DNA from 2 places in the Bradyrhizobium sp. I71 genome. Region 2 is predicted to be linked to the other one. Evidence: riboswitches for the same ligand, from Rfam matches in the RefSeq annotation. Region 2 holds a riboswitch; the other holds the start of a gene.

Region 1 (7,750 bases), 140 kb from region 2:
GCGGCCCTGCCGCATCACCGCGACGCGGTCGGCGATCTCGGCGACCACCCCCATGTCGTGCGTGATGAACAGCACGGCGGTGCCGTGATCGCGCTGCAGCTCGCGGATCAGCGTCAGGATCTGTTTCTGCGTGGTGACGTCGAGCGCGGTGGTCGGCTCGTCGGCAATGAGGAGCTTCGGCTCCAGCACCAGCGCCATCGCGATCATGATGCGCTGGCGCTGGCCTCCGGAGAGGCGGTGCGGATAGGAGGCGAAGATGCGCTCGACCTGGGGCAGGTGGACCTGCTCCATCATGTCGAGGATGCGTTTCTTTCGTGCTTTCCCGTCGAGATCGGTATGCGCGCGCAGCACCTCGTCGATCTGGCGGCCGACCGGCACCACCGGATTCAGCGCGGTCATCGGCTCCTGGAAGATCATGGCCATCTTCGTCGCGCGAAGCTGGCGCAGGCGGCGGTCGGTCGCGGTGAGCAGTTCCTCGCCGACCAGCTTGATGCTGCCGCCGGTGGGAACCAGCGTGCCCTTCGGCAGGAGGCCCATCGTGGTGAGCGACGTCACCGACTTGCCCGAGCCGCTTTCGCCGACGAGGCACAGCGTCTCGCGCTCGCGCACCTGGATCGAGATGCCGTCGATGATGTTCACGCCCTTCGGCTTCTTGCCGATGGAAACGACGAGGTTGTTGATGTCGAGGATAGTGTTGGTCATCACTTGCCTTCCCGCTGCTTCATGCGCGGATCGAGTGCGTCGCGGGCGGCGTCGCCGATCAGGTTGATGCTGAGGATGGCGATCGAGAGCAAGAGGCCCGGCCAGAAGATCAGCGACGGCTTGATCTGGAAATACTGGCGGCCCTCGGCCATGATGTTGCCCCAGGTCGGCGTCTCCGGCGAGATGCCGGCGCCGAGGAAGGAGAGGATGGCCTCGGTCAGAATGGCGCTCGCGCAGACATAGGTGCCCTGGACGATCAGCGGCGCGATCGTGTTCGGCATCAGGTGGCGCCACATGATCTTCGGCAGGCTGGAGCCGACCGAGATCGCGGCCTCGACGTAAGGCTCCTCGCGCGCCGACAGCACGACCGAGCGCACCAGGCGCGCCACCCGCGGAATCTCGGGAATGGTGATCGCGATCAGCACGGTCCAGATGCTGGCGCCGGACAGCGACACCACGGCGATCGCGAGCAGGATGCTCGGCATCGCCATCAGGCCGTCCATGACGCGCATCAGCACGGAATCGACCAGCTTGAAGAAGCCGGAGACGAGGCCGATCGCGAGCCCGATGACGATCGACAGGATCGCCGAGCCGATGCCGATCAGAAGCGAGATGCGGCCGCCATAGATCACGCGCGACAACAGGTCGCGGCCGTAGGCGTCGGTGCCAAGCAGGAATTGCGAGGAGGAGGGCTTGAGCCGCTGCGACGGCGCGAGCTGGATCGGATCATGCGGCGCGATCAGCGGCGCGAGGATCGAGACCACCACGACCAGCGTGAGCAGGACCGTCGCAGTCGCAATGATGGGCGTCGAGGTGAGGAATCCGAATCGCGGCCGCAGCGGCGACGTGATCGGGATGGACGACTGGGGAAGGGTATCGACCGACATTTGTATCCTTATCCTTGCCTCAGTACCGGATCCGGGGATCGAGCAGGGTGTAGGCGACGTCGATGAGAAGATTGACGACGACATAGATCAGCGACGTCAGCAGGATCATCGCCTGGATCACCGGATAGTCGCGCGCCAGCACCGCATCAACGGTGAGGCGGCCGATGCCGGGGATGTTGAACACGCTCTCGGTGACGACGACGCCGGAGATCAGGAGCGCGAAGCCGGTGCCGATCACGGTGATCACGGGGACCGCGGCGTTGCGCAGCGCATGGCGCATCATCACCGCGACCTCGTTGATGCCTTTGGCGCGCGCGGTACGGACATAGTCCTCGCCGAGCACGTCGAGCATCGCCGCGCGCGTCATGCGCGCGATCAGGGCGATGTAGATGAAGGAGAGTGCGCAGGTCGGCAGGATGATGCGCTCGAAGAACGGCCCGAAGCCGTTCGAGATGCTGCGGAAGCCCTGCACCGGCACCCATCGCAGGTCGATGGCGAAGATCTGGATCAGGAGATAGCCGACCACGAACACCGGCACCGAGAAGCCGAGCACGGACAGGCCCATCACGAAGCGGTCGATCCAGGTGCCGTGCTTCCAGGCCGCGATCACCCCCAGGGGGACGGCGACGACGACTGCGAGGATGATGGTCGACAGCGCGATCGAGATCGACGGCTCGACGCGCTGGCCGATCATCTTCATCACCGGCAGGTTGGAGATCAGCGAGGTCCCGAGGTCGCCGTGCAGCAGCTTGTTCACCCATGTGATGAACTGCACGATCAGGGGCTCGTTCAGGCCGAGCGAGGCGCGGATGCGCTCGAGCCGTTCCGGTGTCGCGTTGTCGCCGGCGAGAATCGCGGCGGGATCCCCCGGCGTCAGCCGCAGAAGCAGGAACACGAACAGCGCGACGACGCCCATCACGGGCACCGCGGCCAGAACGCGGCGAATAAGATAACCCAGCATGCACTTATCTCCGGCTACGGAACGTGTGGAGCCCTGAGGCTCCCGTGAACTCTGTCGTGTCTATCATGCCTATCACTTGGGCTGGAAAGGCCGCTCGGAGACGCCGTCCTCTTAGGGCAAATTGTGTGCCAAGGGCTGCGCCGTAGCAAGAGGCCGGCATGTCTCCGATATCGACCACTCAGGATGCATGTCGCAGTTCACGCTCAACCCCAAGTGAAGGGACCGTCGGCGGAGCGTTGAGGCCGCGCCAGCCGTCGATGGTCTGGGCGATCATCTGCGCCGTCGCGGCCGACAGAGTCCAGCCGAGATGGCCGTGGCCGGTGTTGAAGAACACGCCCGGTATCCGCCCGGCGCGCACGACCGGCATCATGTTCGGCATCATCGGGCGCAGCCCGGCCCACGGCACGACGCGCGACGTTTCGACGGCGGGGAAGTTGTTGCGCACCCAGTCGATCAGCGGCTGCACGCGGTCGGCGCGGATGTCGCGATTGAAGTCGTTGAATTCGGCGGTGCCGGCGACGCGAAAACGATCGGCGCCGAGCCGGCTGGTGACGATCTTGGCGGCCTCGTCGAGCAGGCTCACCGTCGGGGTGGCGTTGCGGCTTTCGGCGGTGTCGAGCTGCACGGTGATCGAGTAGCCCTTCACCGGATAGACGTTGACGCGCTCGTCCAGCAGGGCGGCGAAGTGACGGCTCGCAACGCCCGCGCAGACCACGACGCCGTCCGCGTTCAGTGCGCCGCGCGCGGCCGCGACGGCATCGCTCGCGGCCAGATCGGCCCAGCCGATGACGAAGCCGCTGCCGGCACGTGCGATCGAATCGATATTGGCCTCGTGGATGAAGGTCGCGCCACGCCGCTTGCAGGCTTCCGCCAGGCCGCGGGTGAACTTGTGGATATCGCCGGTCGCATCCGACGGCGTGTAGAAGCCGCCATAATAGTCCTTGCGCAGTGTCGGCTCGATGCTGCGGATTTCCTCCGACGTCACCGGGCGGCGGTCGAGGCCGCCTTCCTGCAGCAGCGCGTTGACGCGCAGACCGGATTCGAAGCCGGCCTTGTCACGATAGATGTGGAGGATGCCGCGGCGTTCGAGATCGAAGTCGATTCCTTCGCGCGCCGCGATGTCGAACAGATACCTGCGCGCTTCGATCGCGAGCCGCGTGGTCTCGATGGTGTTGGCGCGGTAGTTGCCGATGTTGGCGACGAACTCGCTCATCCACGAATATTTGTGCCAGTTCGGCCGCGGGTTCATCAGCAGCGGCGCGTCGCGCCGAAACATCCAGCGCAAGCCCTTCAGGATCGTCGCCGTGCTGTTCCACACTTCGGCGTTCGATGCGGAGAGCTGCCCGCCATTGGCGAAGGACGTCTCCATCGCGGCGTAGCGGTGCTTGTCGAGCACCGTCACCTTGTAGCCGCGTTCGAGCAGGGCATAGGCGGTCGTGACGCCGGTGATGCCGGCGCCGATGATGGCAATATGGGTCATGGTGAAGTTCGGGGCTCCCGTGAGTTAGAGTCGGCGGACCGCCGGCCGTAAGGCCGTTGGCGGCGCCCCATCTGTCACGGTTACCTGAGAGCTTGATCCGCTGCGGATCTCGCAACGGACTATCCCCTTCGGTGGACGTCACGATTGCCTGAAATCGCGCCGCCTCTCTCCAGATCGTCCTGACGAAACGGTCCTTTTGCCTGAGAGTTTCCGGGGCGGTTGCTCCGTCGGCGCCGCGACGAAGGCCGAAAGCCTTCGCTGCGATCTCTCCCGCATCATCGCGTGGACGGCCGAGCAGTACGATACGCCTCATTTTTAGACAAGGCTAAATTTCGACCGTGACTGCCGACGTATTGTGCAGTGCAAATTCGATTCAATTACTCCAGAGTCGCCAGCAGACCTGCCATCAGCCGGCCGCGCTCGACCAGGCTATCGACCTCGATGAACTCCTCCAGCGTGTGGCCATTGCCGCCGCGGACACCGAGGCCGTCGAGCGTGGGAATTCCCATCGCGCCGGTGAAGTTGCCGTCGGAGCCGCCGCCGGAGCTGGCATGCGGTAATTCCGCGCCGAGCGATTTGGCGATGCCGCGCGCCTTCTCATAGAGCGCCATGGTACCCGCATCCGGCTCCCAAACCGGACGCGTCACGCCGCGCGTGACCTTGAACGTGACGTCGTTGGTGGTGCCCGACAGCGCCAGCATCCTCTCGACACCGCGGTCAAGATCGGCCTGACGCTTGGCCATGGAGAGCGCTTCGCCGGTTGCGGTCGTCGCAACGCAATTGACCCATTGTCCGCCGTGGACGACGCCGACCGAGAAGGTGCAGTCCTCCGTCGTCATCGCGTCGATCGCGAGGATCTGCCGCGCCATCTCGCGGATCGCCGAGCGTCCGGCCGACAACGTGGCGCCGGCGTGGCTCGGCCGTCCCGTCGCCTCGAGATTGAAGCGCGCGATGGCGTAGCGTCCGGTCGTGACGCCGTTGTCGGCGCGGCCGGGCTCCGGCACCAGCACGTATTTGTTGCGCGCCGCTTCCGCCTCGATGATGTCCCGCGTCGAAGGCGTGCCGACTTCCTCATCCGGCGTGAACAGCACGGTGATCGGCAGCGGTGTGGTGAACGAGGCGCGCGCCAGTTGCCGTATCGCTTCCAGCGAGAGGTAATTGCCGCCCTTCATATCGTAGATGCCGGGGCCATAGCACTTGTTGCCCTCGCGCCGCCATTTCAGCTTCTCGATGGTGCCGACCGGATGAACGGTATCCATGTGTCCGGCGATCAGGATGCCCGGCTCGCCCTGCTTGGGATGAGGAAAGCGCGCGCGGATGACGCCACCAAAGCCCTGGCGGCCGGCAATGCGCTCGATCGTCGCACCCATGATCGCCATATCCCGCGCCGCGATATCGAGCATGCGGTCCACGGCGCCTGCATCCCAGGTCGGACTCTCGCATTCGACCCAGCCGCGCAGGCCCTCGAGCATCGCCTCGGAATCAAAGGGAAGATTGGCAGGATTCATCTCAATGTCTCTCAAGCTTCGAAAGATGGAACGCGCATTGCATCGGCGCGGGGCAGGACAAGCGGAGGGTGTTGTAGAGCCAAACCGATCTTTGTGGAGCCCGTGCGCGCGCCGTGAGGGGCTGCGACGAAACCGGATTGACGCGCTCGGCACTGTCTGCAAGTCTCAAAAAGATAAAGGCATTGCATGAGGTTAGTTCGCCCAACGAATGAACCGCATGCTCAACCAATGACCTGCCTTTGAACAGTTTCACGTCAGGAGAACTTTCTATGTTCCACTTCATGCGCCGGGGGCGTCGCGCGTTCGCCTCCAAACTTGCGCTGTCGGTCGTCGCGCTTTCGACCGCGCTGGCCTCGCCAGTGCTTGCGGCCGGCAAGACCATCACGGCGGTGATGCATTCGGATCTGCGCATCATCGACCCGATCTTCACCACGGCCTACATCACGCGCGACCATGGCTACATGGTTTACGACACGCTGGTGGCGCCGGATTCGAGCTTCAAGATCCAGCCGCAGATGGCGGACTGGAAGATCTCCGACGACAAGCTCACCTATACCTTCACGCTGCGCGACGGCCTGAAATGGCATGACGGTGCGCCGGTGACGGCGGAAGACTGCGTTGCTTCGCTGAAGCGCTGGGCCGCGGTCGACGGCATGGGCCAGAAGCTCATGGACTTCACCGCGAGCATCGAGGCGACCGACGCCAAGACCATCACGCTGAAGCTGAAGGAGCCCTACGGCCTCGTGCTCGATTCCATCGGCAAGCCGTCCTCGCGCGTCGCCTTCATGATGCCGAAGCGCCTCGCCGAGACGCCGCCGGACAAGCAGATCCCGGAGCAGATCGGCTCGGGTCCCTTCAAGTTCGTGGCATCGGAATTCCAGCCCGGCGTGAAGGCGGTCTACGTCAAGAACACCGACTACGTGCCGCGCAAGGAGCCGGCGAGCTGGACCTCCGGCGGCAAGGTGGTGAAGGTGGATCGCGTCGAGTGGATCACCATGCCGGACTCGCAGACCGCAGTGAACGCGCTGCAGTCTGGCGACATCGACTTCATGGAGAACCTGCCGTTCGACATGCTGCCGGTGCTGGAAGCCAACAAGGAGCTCACGATCGAGGTCTCCAACAAGTTCGGTTTCCAGACGCTCGGCCGCATGAACTTCCTGCATCCGCCGTTCGACAACGTGAAGGTGCGGCGAGCTGCCCTGCTGGCGATGAACCAGAAGGACGTTCTCGATGCACTCGTCGGCAACGCCAAATATCAGAAGATCTGCGGCGCCTTCTTCGTGTGCGATACGCCGCTCGCGACCGACGTCGGCGCCGAGACTCTCATCAAGGGCAACGGCATGGCCGCAGCCAAGAAGGCGCTTGCCGAGTCCGGCTACGACGGCACACCGATCGTGATCATGGCGCCCGGCGACGTCACGACGCTCAAGGCGCAGCCGATCGTTGCAGCCCAGCTGCTGCGCGAGGCCGGCTTCAAGGTCGACCTGCAAGCGACTGACTGGCAGACGGTGGTGAGCCGCCGCGCCAGCCAGAAGCCGCCGAAGGAGGGCGGCTGGAACATGTTCTTCACCAACTGGGTCGCGGCCGACGTTGCCAACCCGATCGCCAATCTCTCGATCGGCGGCCAGGGCAAGAAGGGCTGGTTCGGCTGGGCCGAAGACCCCAAGATCGAGCAGCTCAAGGACGCTTTCGTCCGCGCATCCTCGCTCGACGAGCAGAAGAAGATCGCGGCCGAGATCCAGCAGGAGGCGTACGATCAGGTGATCTACATCCCGCTGGGGCAGTATCTCCTGCCGAGCGGCTGGCGCAAATCGCTGACCGGCCTGCTCGACGGTCCGGCGACGCCGCTGTTCTGGAACGTCAGCAAGTCGGAGTAGGCGAGGCGTTCTCGCCGCGACCTTCGTCCGGATCGCCACGCGGCGCCGCTGATATCAGCGGCGCCGCCCGCCAGGAAAGAGTCCAGGGGAGCCCGATGTTCCAACTCATGAGGGGGCGTTGCGCGTTCGCCTCCAGACTTGCGCTTTCGGTCGTCGCGCTTTCGGCTCTGGGCTCGCCAGTTCTTGCTGCGGGCAAGACCATTACCGCCGTGATGCACTCGGATCTGCGCGTCCTCGATCCGATCTACACGAGCGCCTACATCTCGCGTGATCATGGCTACATGATCTTCGACACGCTGATCGCGACGGATTCGAACTTCAAGATCCAGCCGCAG
Region 2 (7,750 bases):
CGGTGGCCTCGTCGAGCAGCGAGGCGTTGGCGACGTCGAGCCCGGTGAGGTCGCAGATCATGGTCTGGAAGTTGAACAGCGCCTCCAGTCGGCCCTGGCTGATCTCGGGCTGGTAGGGCGTATAGGCCGTGTACCAGGCCGGATTCTCCAGGATGTTGCGCTGGATGACGGCGGGCAGGATCGTGCCGGAATAGCCTTGGCCGATCAGCGAGGTGAAGACCTGGTTCTGGGCTGCGAGCTCGCCCATATGCGCGATCGCCTCGGTTTCGCTGAGCGGCTTGCCGAGATCGAGCGGGGCGGCCTGCCGGATCGACGCCGGCAGCGTCTCCGCCATCAGCGCGTCGACGCTTTTCGCGCCGACGGCCTCGAGCATTGCGGTGACGTCGCGCGCCGAGGGGCCGATGTGGCGGCGGACGAAAGAGGCGGCGGTGTCGCCGTTGGATTTGCGGTGCGCGGTCATCGCTTGCTCCATCCTCGTTAAGCCGTATGGGCCTTGTAGGCGGCTTCATCCATGAGGCTGCCGAGCTCGCTCTTGTCTGCCATCTTGATCTTGAAGAACCAGGCCGCGCCCTGCGCATCCGAGTTCACCAGCGCCGGCTCGGCGGCGAGCGCCTCGTTGGCCTCGAGCACTTCGCCCGTAACAGGCGCGTAGACGTCGGAGGCGGCCTTCACCGATTCCACGACGGCGGCGGCCTCGGCCTTCTTCAAGCTCCGGCCGACCTTGGGCAATTCGACGAACACGACGTCGCCGAGCTGCTGCTGAGCGTAATCGGTGATGCCGACGGTGGCGACGTCGCCGTCGATCGCGAGCCATTCATGGTCGGAGGTGTACAGCGTCGTGGTCATTGTCTTGTCCTCAGCGTTTGTAGGTGTTTTTCACGAAGGGCATGGCGGCGACTGCGAGCGGCAGGCGCTGGCCGCGCACCTCGGCGAAGAGTTTCGTGCCGAGCGCGCTCAGATTCGTGGGCACATAGCCCATCGCGACCGGCGCATTCAGGCTCGGGCCGAAACCGCCCGAGGTGACCTTGCCGATCGGCTCGCCTGCGGCCGGATCCGCAAACAGCGGCGCGCCCTCGCGCACCGGCGCGCGGCCCTCGGCACGCAGGCCGACGCGGCGGCGGGACGCGCCGTTGTCGAAATGGGCGAGGATTTTCTCGGCGCCGGGAAAGCCGCCAGCGCGAATCCCGCCGCTGCGGCGGCTCTTCTGCACCGACCATTCCAGCGCGGCCTCGACCGGCGTTGTCGCGGTGTCGATGTCGTGGCCGTACAGGCAAAGCCCGGCTTCGAGCCGCAGGCTGTCGCGGGCGCCGAGGCCGATTGGCAGCACGTCCGGGTTTTCGAGCAGCGTCCTGGTCAGGCGCTCGGCGTCCGCAGCGGGAACGGAGATTTCGAAGCCGTCCTCGCCGGTATAGCCGGAGCGCGAGACGAAGCATTTGATGCCGGCGACCTCATGCGGGCCGGCATCCATGAATGTCATGGACGGCGCCTCTGCACACAATTTCGCCAGCGCCGCTTCCGCCTTCGGGCCCTGCAGCGCGATCAGCGCGCGGTCGGCAAGAGAATCGATGACGCAGTCGTCCGCGAGGTGCGCGCGAAGATGCGCCTCGTCCGCGTCCTTGCAGGCGGCGTTGACGACCAGGAACAGGTGATCGCCGAAATTGGCGACCATGAGATCGTCGAGGATGCCGCCGTCCGCATTGGTGAACTGGGCGTAGCGCTGCCGGTTGGGCGCGATCGCCGCGATGTCCTGCGGCACCAGCCGTTCCAGCGCACGGGCGGCGTCCTCGACCTTGCCCGACTTCGGCCGGAGCGCGAGCTGGCCCATATGGGAGACGTCGAACAGCCCGGCCGCGGCGCGCGTATGGAGGTGCTCCTTCAGCACGCCCGCAGGGTACTGCACGGGCATGTCATAGCCGGCGAACGGCACCATCTTGCCGCCGAGGGACACATGCAGGGCGTGGAGGGGCGTATGTCGGAGAGATTTCTGGTCGTCGGGTACTGGCATCACAGGGGTCCTCGGCGGTTCCCCGGGGACAATTCCCCGGGCCAACCTGTCGAAGCCCCATCTGTCGCTGTGCCTGAGAGTATTATCCCGTCGGCGGACGCCACCCGGGTTCTTAGGCCCGTCGGCGCCTCTTTCCAGATGCTGTCAAAGCCACGCGGTCCTTTTGCCTGAGAGTTTCCGGGGCGGTTGCTCCTTCGGCGCCGGCAGTAAAGCCGGTCTCTCCCGACGTGGCCGTACGATATAGATGGTTACAGACCACAGGCCGGCCAAGCCTGTCAACGCGGCGGTTTCGCCTTTTCAACCGGGATTGCGCGCCTGCGGCAACCCTCTGATCTCCTTGCACAGTTTCTGGACACTGAAGCAGGCCTTGTCTAAAAGCGCTTTGGCCCGCAGATATCAGCCCTAACCTCTGGTTTGGATGGCAGGAAGCGGGTCCAAGCACACCCGATTGGATGAACATGAGCGGCGTCAACGAGATCAGGTCGACCTTTCTGAACTTCTTTGCCGAGAACGGCCACGAGATCGTGCCGTCCTCGCCATTGGTGCCGCGCAACGACCCCACGTTGATGTTCACCAATGCCGGCATGGTGCAGTTCAAGAACGTCTTCACCGGCGTGGAGAAGCGGCCCTATCAGCGCGCCACCACCTCGCAGAAATGCGTGCGCGCCGGCGGCAAGCACAACGACCTCGACAATGTCGGCTACACCGCGCGCCATCTCACCTTCTTCGAGATGCTCGGCAATTTCTCGTTCGGCGACTATTTCAAGGAGCGCGCGATCGAGCTTGCCTGGAAGCTGATCACCACCGAGTTCGGGCTGAAGAAGGACAAGCTGCTCGTCACGGTCTATCACACCGACGACGAGGCGGCGGGCCTGTGGAAGAAGATCGCCGGCTTCTCCGAAGACCGCATCATCCGCATCCCGACCTCGGACAATTTCTGGGCGATGGGCGACACCGGCCCGTGCGGCCCGTGCTCGGAGATCTTCATCGACCGCGGCGAGCACATCTGGGGCGGGCCTCCGGGCTCGCCGGAGGAGGACGGCGACCGCTTCCTCGAATTCTGGAATCTCGTGTTCATGCAGTTCGAGCAGGTGACGAAGGAGGAGCGCCAGCCGCTGCCGCGTCCCTCGATCGACACCGGCATGGGCCTGGAGCGGATGGCCTGCATCCTCCAGGGCGTCGAGAGCGTGTTCGAGACCGACCTGTTCAAGAACCTGATCGATGCGACGGCGTCCGCGCTCGGCACCGGGCCGAGCGAGCAGACCGTGGCCTCGTTCCGCGTCATCGCCGACCATCTGCGCTCCTCCGCGTTCCTCGTCGCCGACGGCGTGCTGCCCTCGAACGAGGGCCGCGGCTACGTGCTGCGCCGGATCATGCGCCGTGCCATGCGCCATGCGCAGCTGCTGGGCGCCAAGGAGCCGCTGATGCACCGGCTGGTCTGGGCGCTGGTGCGCGAGATGGGCCAGGCCTATCCCGACCTGATGCGCGCGGAGAATCTGATCGAGGAAACGCTGCGGCTGGAAGAGACCCGCTTCCGCAAGACGCTGTCGCGCGGCCTTGCCATCCTCGACGAGAAGTCGGCCGGCCTGAAGAAGGGCGACATGTTCGACGGCGACGTCGCCTTCACGCTCTACGACACCTACGGCTTCCCGCTGGACCTGACGCAGGACGCGTTGAAGTCGCGCGGCATCGGCGTCGACCAGGCGGCGTTCACGGATGCGATGGAGCGCCAGAAGGTGAAGGCGCGCGAGTCCTGGAAGGGCTCGGGCGAGGCGGCTTCCGAGGCGATCTGGTTCCCGCTGCGCGAGAAGCTGGGTGCGACCGAATTCCTGGGCTACGAGACCGAGAGCGCCGAAGGCGTAGTGTCCGCGCTGGTCAAGGACGGCCACGAAGTTGCCAGCCTCAAGGCCGGCGAGACGGGCGCGATCGTGCTCAACCAGACGCCGTTCTATGCGGAGTCCGGCGGCCAGGTCGGCGACACCGGCGTGCTGACGGGTGAGGGCGGCGTCAAGTTCCGCGTCACCGACACGCAGAAGAAGCTCGGCGATTTCTTCGTTCACATCGGCACGGTCGAGAGCGGCGAAATCAGGCTCGGCACCGCGCTGCAGCTCGAGGTCGATCATTCGCGGCGCTCCTCGATCCGCGCCCATCACTCGGCGACGCATCTCATCCACGAGGCGCTGCGCCAGGTGCTCGGCGACCACATCGCCCAGCGCGGCTCGATGGTCGCACCCGACCGCCTGCGTTTCGACTTCGTGCATCCGAAGCCAATCACGGCGGAGGAGCTCGCCCGCGTCGAGGACATCGCCAACGACGTGGTGCTGGAGAACGACGAGGTCACCACGCGGATCATGGGCGTGGACGAGGCCCGCGAGGCCGGTGCACGCGCGCTGTTCGGCGAGAAATACGGTGACGAGGTCCGCGTCGTCTCGATGGGCAGGACCGCGCGCGAGCGCGGCGCCAACGCGCTCGGCTGGTCGGTCGAGCTCTGCGGCGGCACCCACGTCAAGCGCACCGGCGATATCGGCCTGATCACGCTGACGGGCGAGAGCGCGGTCGCATCCGGCGTGCGCCGCATCGAGGCGCTGACCGGCAATTACGCGCGCAGGCACGCCAACGACACCATGGCGCTGGCGAAGACCGCGGCGAACGAGCTGCGCACCTCCCTCGACGACGTGCCGGCCCGCATTGCCGCGCTGATGGAGGAGCGCAAGAAGCTCGAGCGCGAGCTCTCCGACGCCCGCAAGAAGCTCGCGATGGGCGGCGGCGCCTCCGCCGGCAACGGCGCAGCCTCAAGCGTGCGCGAGGTCGGCGACGTCAAGCTGATGGCGCGCGCGGTGGAAGGCATCGAGATGAAGGATCTCAAGAGCCTCGCCGACGACGGCAAGAAGCAGATCGGCTCCGGCGTCGTCGCCATCGTCGGCGTCACCGAGGACGGCAAGGCCGGTGTGGTCGTCGGCGTCACGCAGGACCTCACCGCGCGCTTCAACGCCGTGAACCTCGTGCGCATCGCCTCCGAGGCGCTCGGCGGCAAGGGCGGCGGCGGCCGGCCCGACATGGCCCAGGCCGGCGGCCCCGACGGCGCCAAGGCGGCGGCCGCGCTCACCGCGATCGAAAAAGCGATGGCGGGCGCTTAAGTCGCCATGGCCCCCGTTCCGCGCGGACGTGGGCTTCGCGATCCCGAATTTCGGGATCGCCTGTACGATTTGCTGGAGCACGATCCGCTGGCCTATTCGGTCGGGTCGCGCTTCATCCAGCTGATCATTGGGGTCATCGTGCTCAATGTGGCCGCGATGATCCTCGCCTCGGTGCCGGAGTTCGATGCGCAGTTCGGCACGCTGTTCGCAGGCATCACCGTCCTGTCCGTGATCGTGTTCGCGCTGGAATATGCGGCGCGGCTGTGGACGGTGGCGGGGCACACCCAGCGCAAGGGCTCCGCGCTGGCCGACCGGCTCGGCTACGCATTCTCCGCGCTCGGCATCATCGATCTCATGGCGTTCCTGCCGGCGGCAATCGTGCTCGCCACCGGCGGGCATGCGACGCTGGCCGCGCTCGGCGTGCTGCCGTTCTTCAAGCTGATCCGCTATTCGCCGGCGATGCGCTCGCTGCTCGCGGCCGTGCATGCCGAGCGGCGGGCGCTGGTCGGCTGCATCGTCATCCTGATCGGCGCGGTGCTGACCTTCGCCTCGCTGCTCTACGCCATCGAGCGCGACGTGCAGCCGGACAAGCTCGGCACCATTCCGCAGGCGATGTGGTGGGCGATCGTCACGCTCGGCACGGTCGGCTATGGCGACGTCGTGCCGGTGACGCCGCTCGGCAAGTTCGTCTCCACCTTCGCCATCATCGCCGGCTTCGCCATGATCGCGCTGCCGGTCGCGATCATCTCGACCGCGTTCGCGGAAGAGGTGAAGCGGCGCGATTTCGTCGTCACCTGGGGCATGCTGGCGCGGGTGCCGCTGTTCTCGCATCTGTCGGCCGCGGAGATCGCCGACATCATGCGGCTGCTGCGCGCGCGCACCATCGAGCAGGGCGAGATCCTGGTGCGGCGGGGCGATGTCGCCTCGTCGATGTATTTCATCACCGCCGGCGAGGTCGAGATCGCGCTGCCGAGCCAGCATGTGCGGCTCGCCGACGGTACCTTCTTCGGCGAGATCGCGCTGCTGCACAAAACAAAGCGCAGCGGCACGGTGACGGCGACCCGCAAGTCCCGGCTGCTCGTGCTCGACGCCCAGGATTTTCACGCACTGATCGAGCGCATGCCGACGCTCGCCGACCACGTCCATACCACCGCCAAGGCAAGGCTCGCCGACACCGGCGATCTCGCGCTCGCCGAGCTGGCGCAGGCGGAAAAGGAAGCGGGCCCTGCTGGGTAGCCGTCACGTCCCGTCGAGGAATGGCGCGACGACCTCTCGCGTCTCCTTGCTGGGTACCACGGGCACGATCTCGAAGGTCATGCCGAAGCCCTGGCAGTTCAAAACCCATTCCTGCAGCAGGCGGGCATCGTCGCATTCCATCAGCTGGAAGCAGCGATCGAAATTCGGCTCGATCCAGCTGCCGACATATTTGAGGCCTTCCGGAAACTTGACGCCCTCGTCGCGCACGCGCCGGTAGACCGGAATCGGGTCGCGATCCCTGAAGCGTTCGATCACCATGAAGAGCATTGGTCTCAGCCCTTCTTCAGAAAGACGTAGTCGGCCGAGTAGGGCGCGCTCTTGAACTCGCCGGCCTTCTGGCATGCGCCGTCGAGCTTGCCGCCATGGGTGTTGATGCGCTGGACCGTGGTGACCGGCGTCAGGACACCGTTGCCGCGGCGGGAGGCGACCTCCAGCTTCAGCCAGGCGATATCGGCGGCGGTTGCGCCCGGCGCGTTGGCAACGGCCTTGCCGACCACGGCGCTGCCGTCGGCGTGCTCCCAGTTCGGCCCGGCATAGTGTCGGCCGATCGTCTTGCCCTCCGACAGGAGAGTCGCGATCGGCTCGCGGAAGGCCCAGGTCAGCTTGCCGTCCGTGCCCGCCTTGCACTCATAGACCTGCGCGCCCTCGGCGTGGACGCTGAGCACCACGCTCTCGCCAGGTGCGGCGATGGCCTCGGGCATCGGCTCCGCGGCCCCCGCCGGTGCGAGCAGGGCCGCGAGCAGTGTTGTGGGGGCAGCAAGCTTGATGAACATGGTGGTCTCCGCAAGAGCCAAAAAGAAACGGGCCGCGCTTGACGCGCGGCCCGTGATGATGTCTGGCCCAGTCGGGCGAAATTGCGGATGGCGGCTAGGCCGCCAGCTCTTTCGTCAGGTTCTCGGCAACCTTGTCGAGGAAGCCGGTGGTCGAGAGCCAGCGCTGGTCGGCGCCGACCAGGAGTGCGAGGTCCTTGGTCATGTAGCCGGCCTCGACGGTGTCGACGCAGACCTTCTCCAGCGTGTTGGCGAACTTCGCCAGCTCGGCATTGTTGTCGAGCTTGGCGCGGTGGGCGAGGCCACGGGTCCAGGCGAAGATCGAGGCGATCGAGTTGGTCGAGGTCTCCTTGCCCTTCTGGTGCTCGCGGTAGTGCCGGGTCACCGTGCCGTGGGCGGCTTCGGCTTCCACCGTCTTGCCGTCGGGCGTGAGCAGCACCGAGGTCATCAGGCCGAGCGAGCCGTAGCCCTGCGCGACGGTGTCGGACTGCACGTCGCCGTCGTAGTTCTTGCAGGCCCAGACATAGCCGCCGGACCATTTCAGCGCCGAGGCCACCATGTCGTCGATCAGGCGGTGCTCG

Evidence for each region. Region 2 has a riboswitch for glycine ahead of gcvT (glycine cleavage system aminomethyltransferase GcvT). Riboswitches for the same ligand answer to the same signal wherever they lie in the genome.
Region 1: linked by a shared signal. The riboswitch ahead of FJV43_RS04105 (D-amino acid dehydrogenase) and the one ahead of gcvT (glycine cleavage system aminomethyltransferase GcvT) in region 2 are both predicted to bind glycine.

The regions. Positions count from the first base shown of each region.
Region 1 is NZ_CP059398.1:812,003-819,752, reverse strand. It holds gene FJV43_RS04120 (ABC transporter ATP-binding protein) at 1-702, opposite strand, end outside; gene FJV43_RS04115 (ABC transporter permease) at 702-1,589, opposite strand; gene FJV43_RS04110 (ABC transporter permease) at 1,609-2,550, opposite strand; gene FJV43_RS04105 (D-amino acid dehydrogenase) at 2,729-4,030, opposite strand; glycine riboswitch at 4,100-4,205, opposite strand; glycine riboswitch at 4,209-4,313, opposite strand; gene FJV43_RS04100 (M20/M25/M40 family metallo-hydrolase) at 4,408-5,538, opposite strand; gene FJV43_RS04095 (ABC transporter substrate-binding protein) at 5,808-7,415, shown strand; gene FJV43_RS04090 (ABC transporter substrate-binding protein) at 7,511-7,750, shown strand, end outside.
Region 2 is NZ_CP059398.1:949,173-956,922, reverse strand. It holds gene gcvP (aminomethyl-transferring glycine dehydrogenase) at 1-460, opposite strand, end outside; gene gcvH (glycine cleavage system protein GcvH) at 478-846, opposite strand; gene gcvT (glycine cleavage system aminomethyltransferase GcvT) at 857-2,005, opposite strand; glycine riboswitch at 2,152-2,240, opposite strand; gene alaS (alanine--tRNA ligase) at 2,464-5,142, shown strand; gene FJV43_RS04795 (cyclic nucleotide-gated ion channel) at 5,149-6,378, shown strand; gene FJV43_RS04790 (DUF3303 family protein) at 6,382-6,666, opposite strand; gene FJV43_RS04785 (DUF3455 domain-containing protein) at 6,672-7,172, opposite strand; gene FJV43_RS04780 (NADP-dependent isocitrate dehydrogenase) at 7,267-7,750, opposite strand, start outside.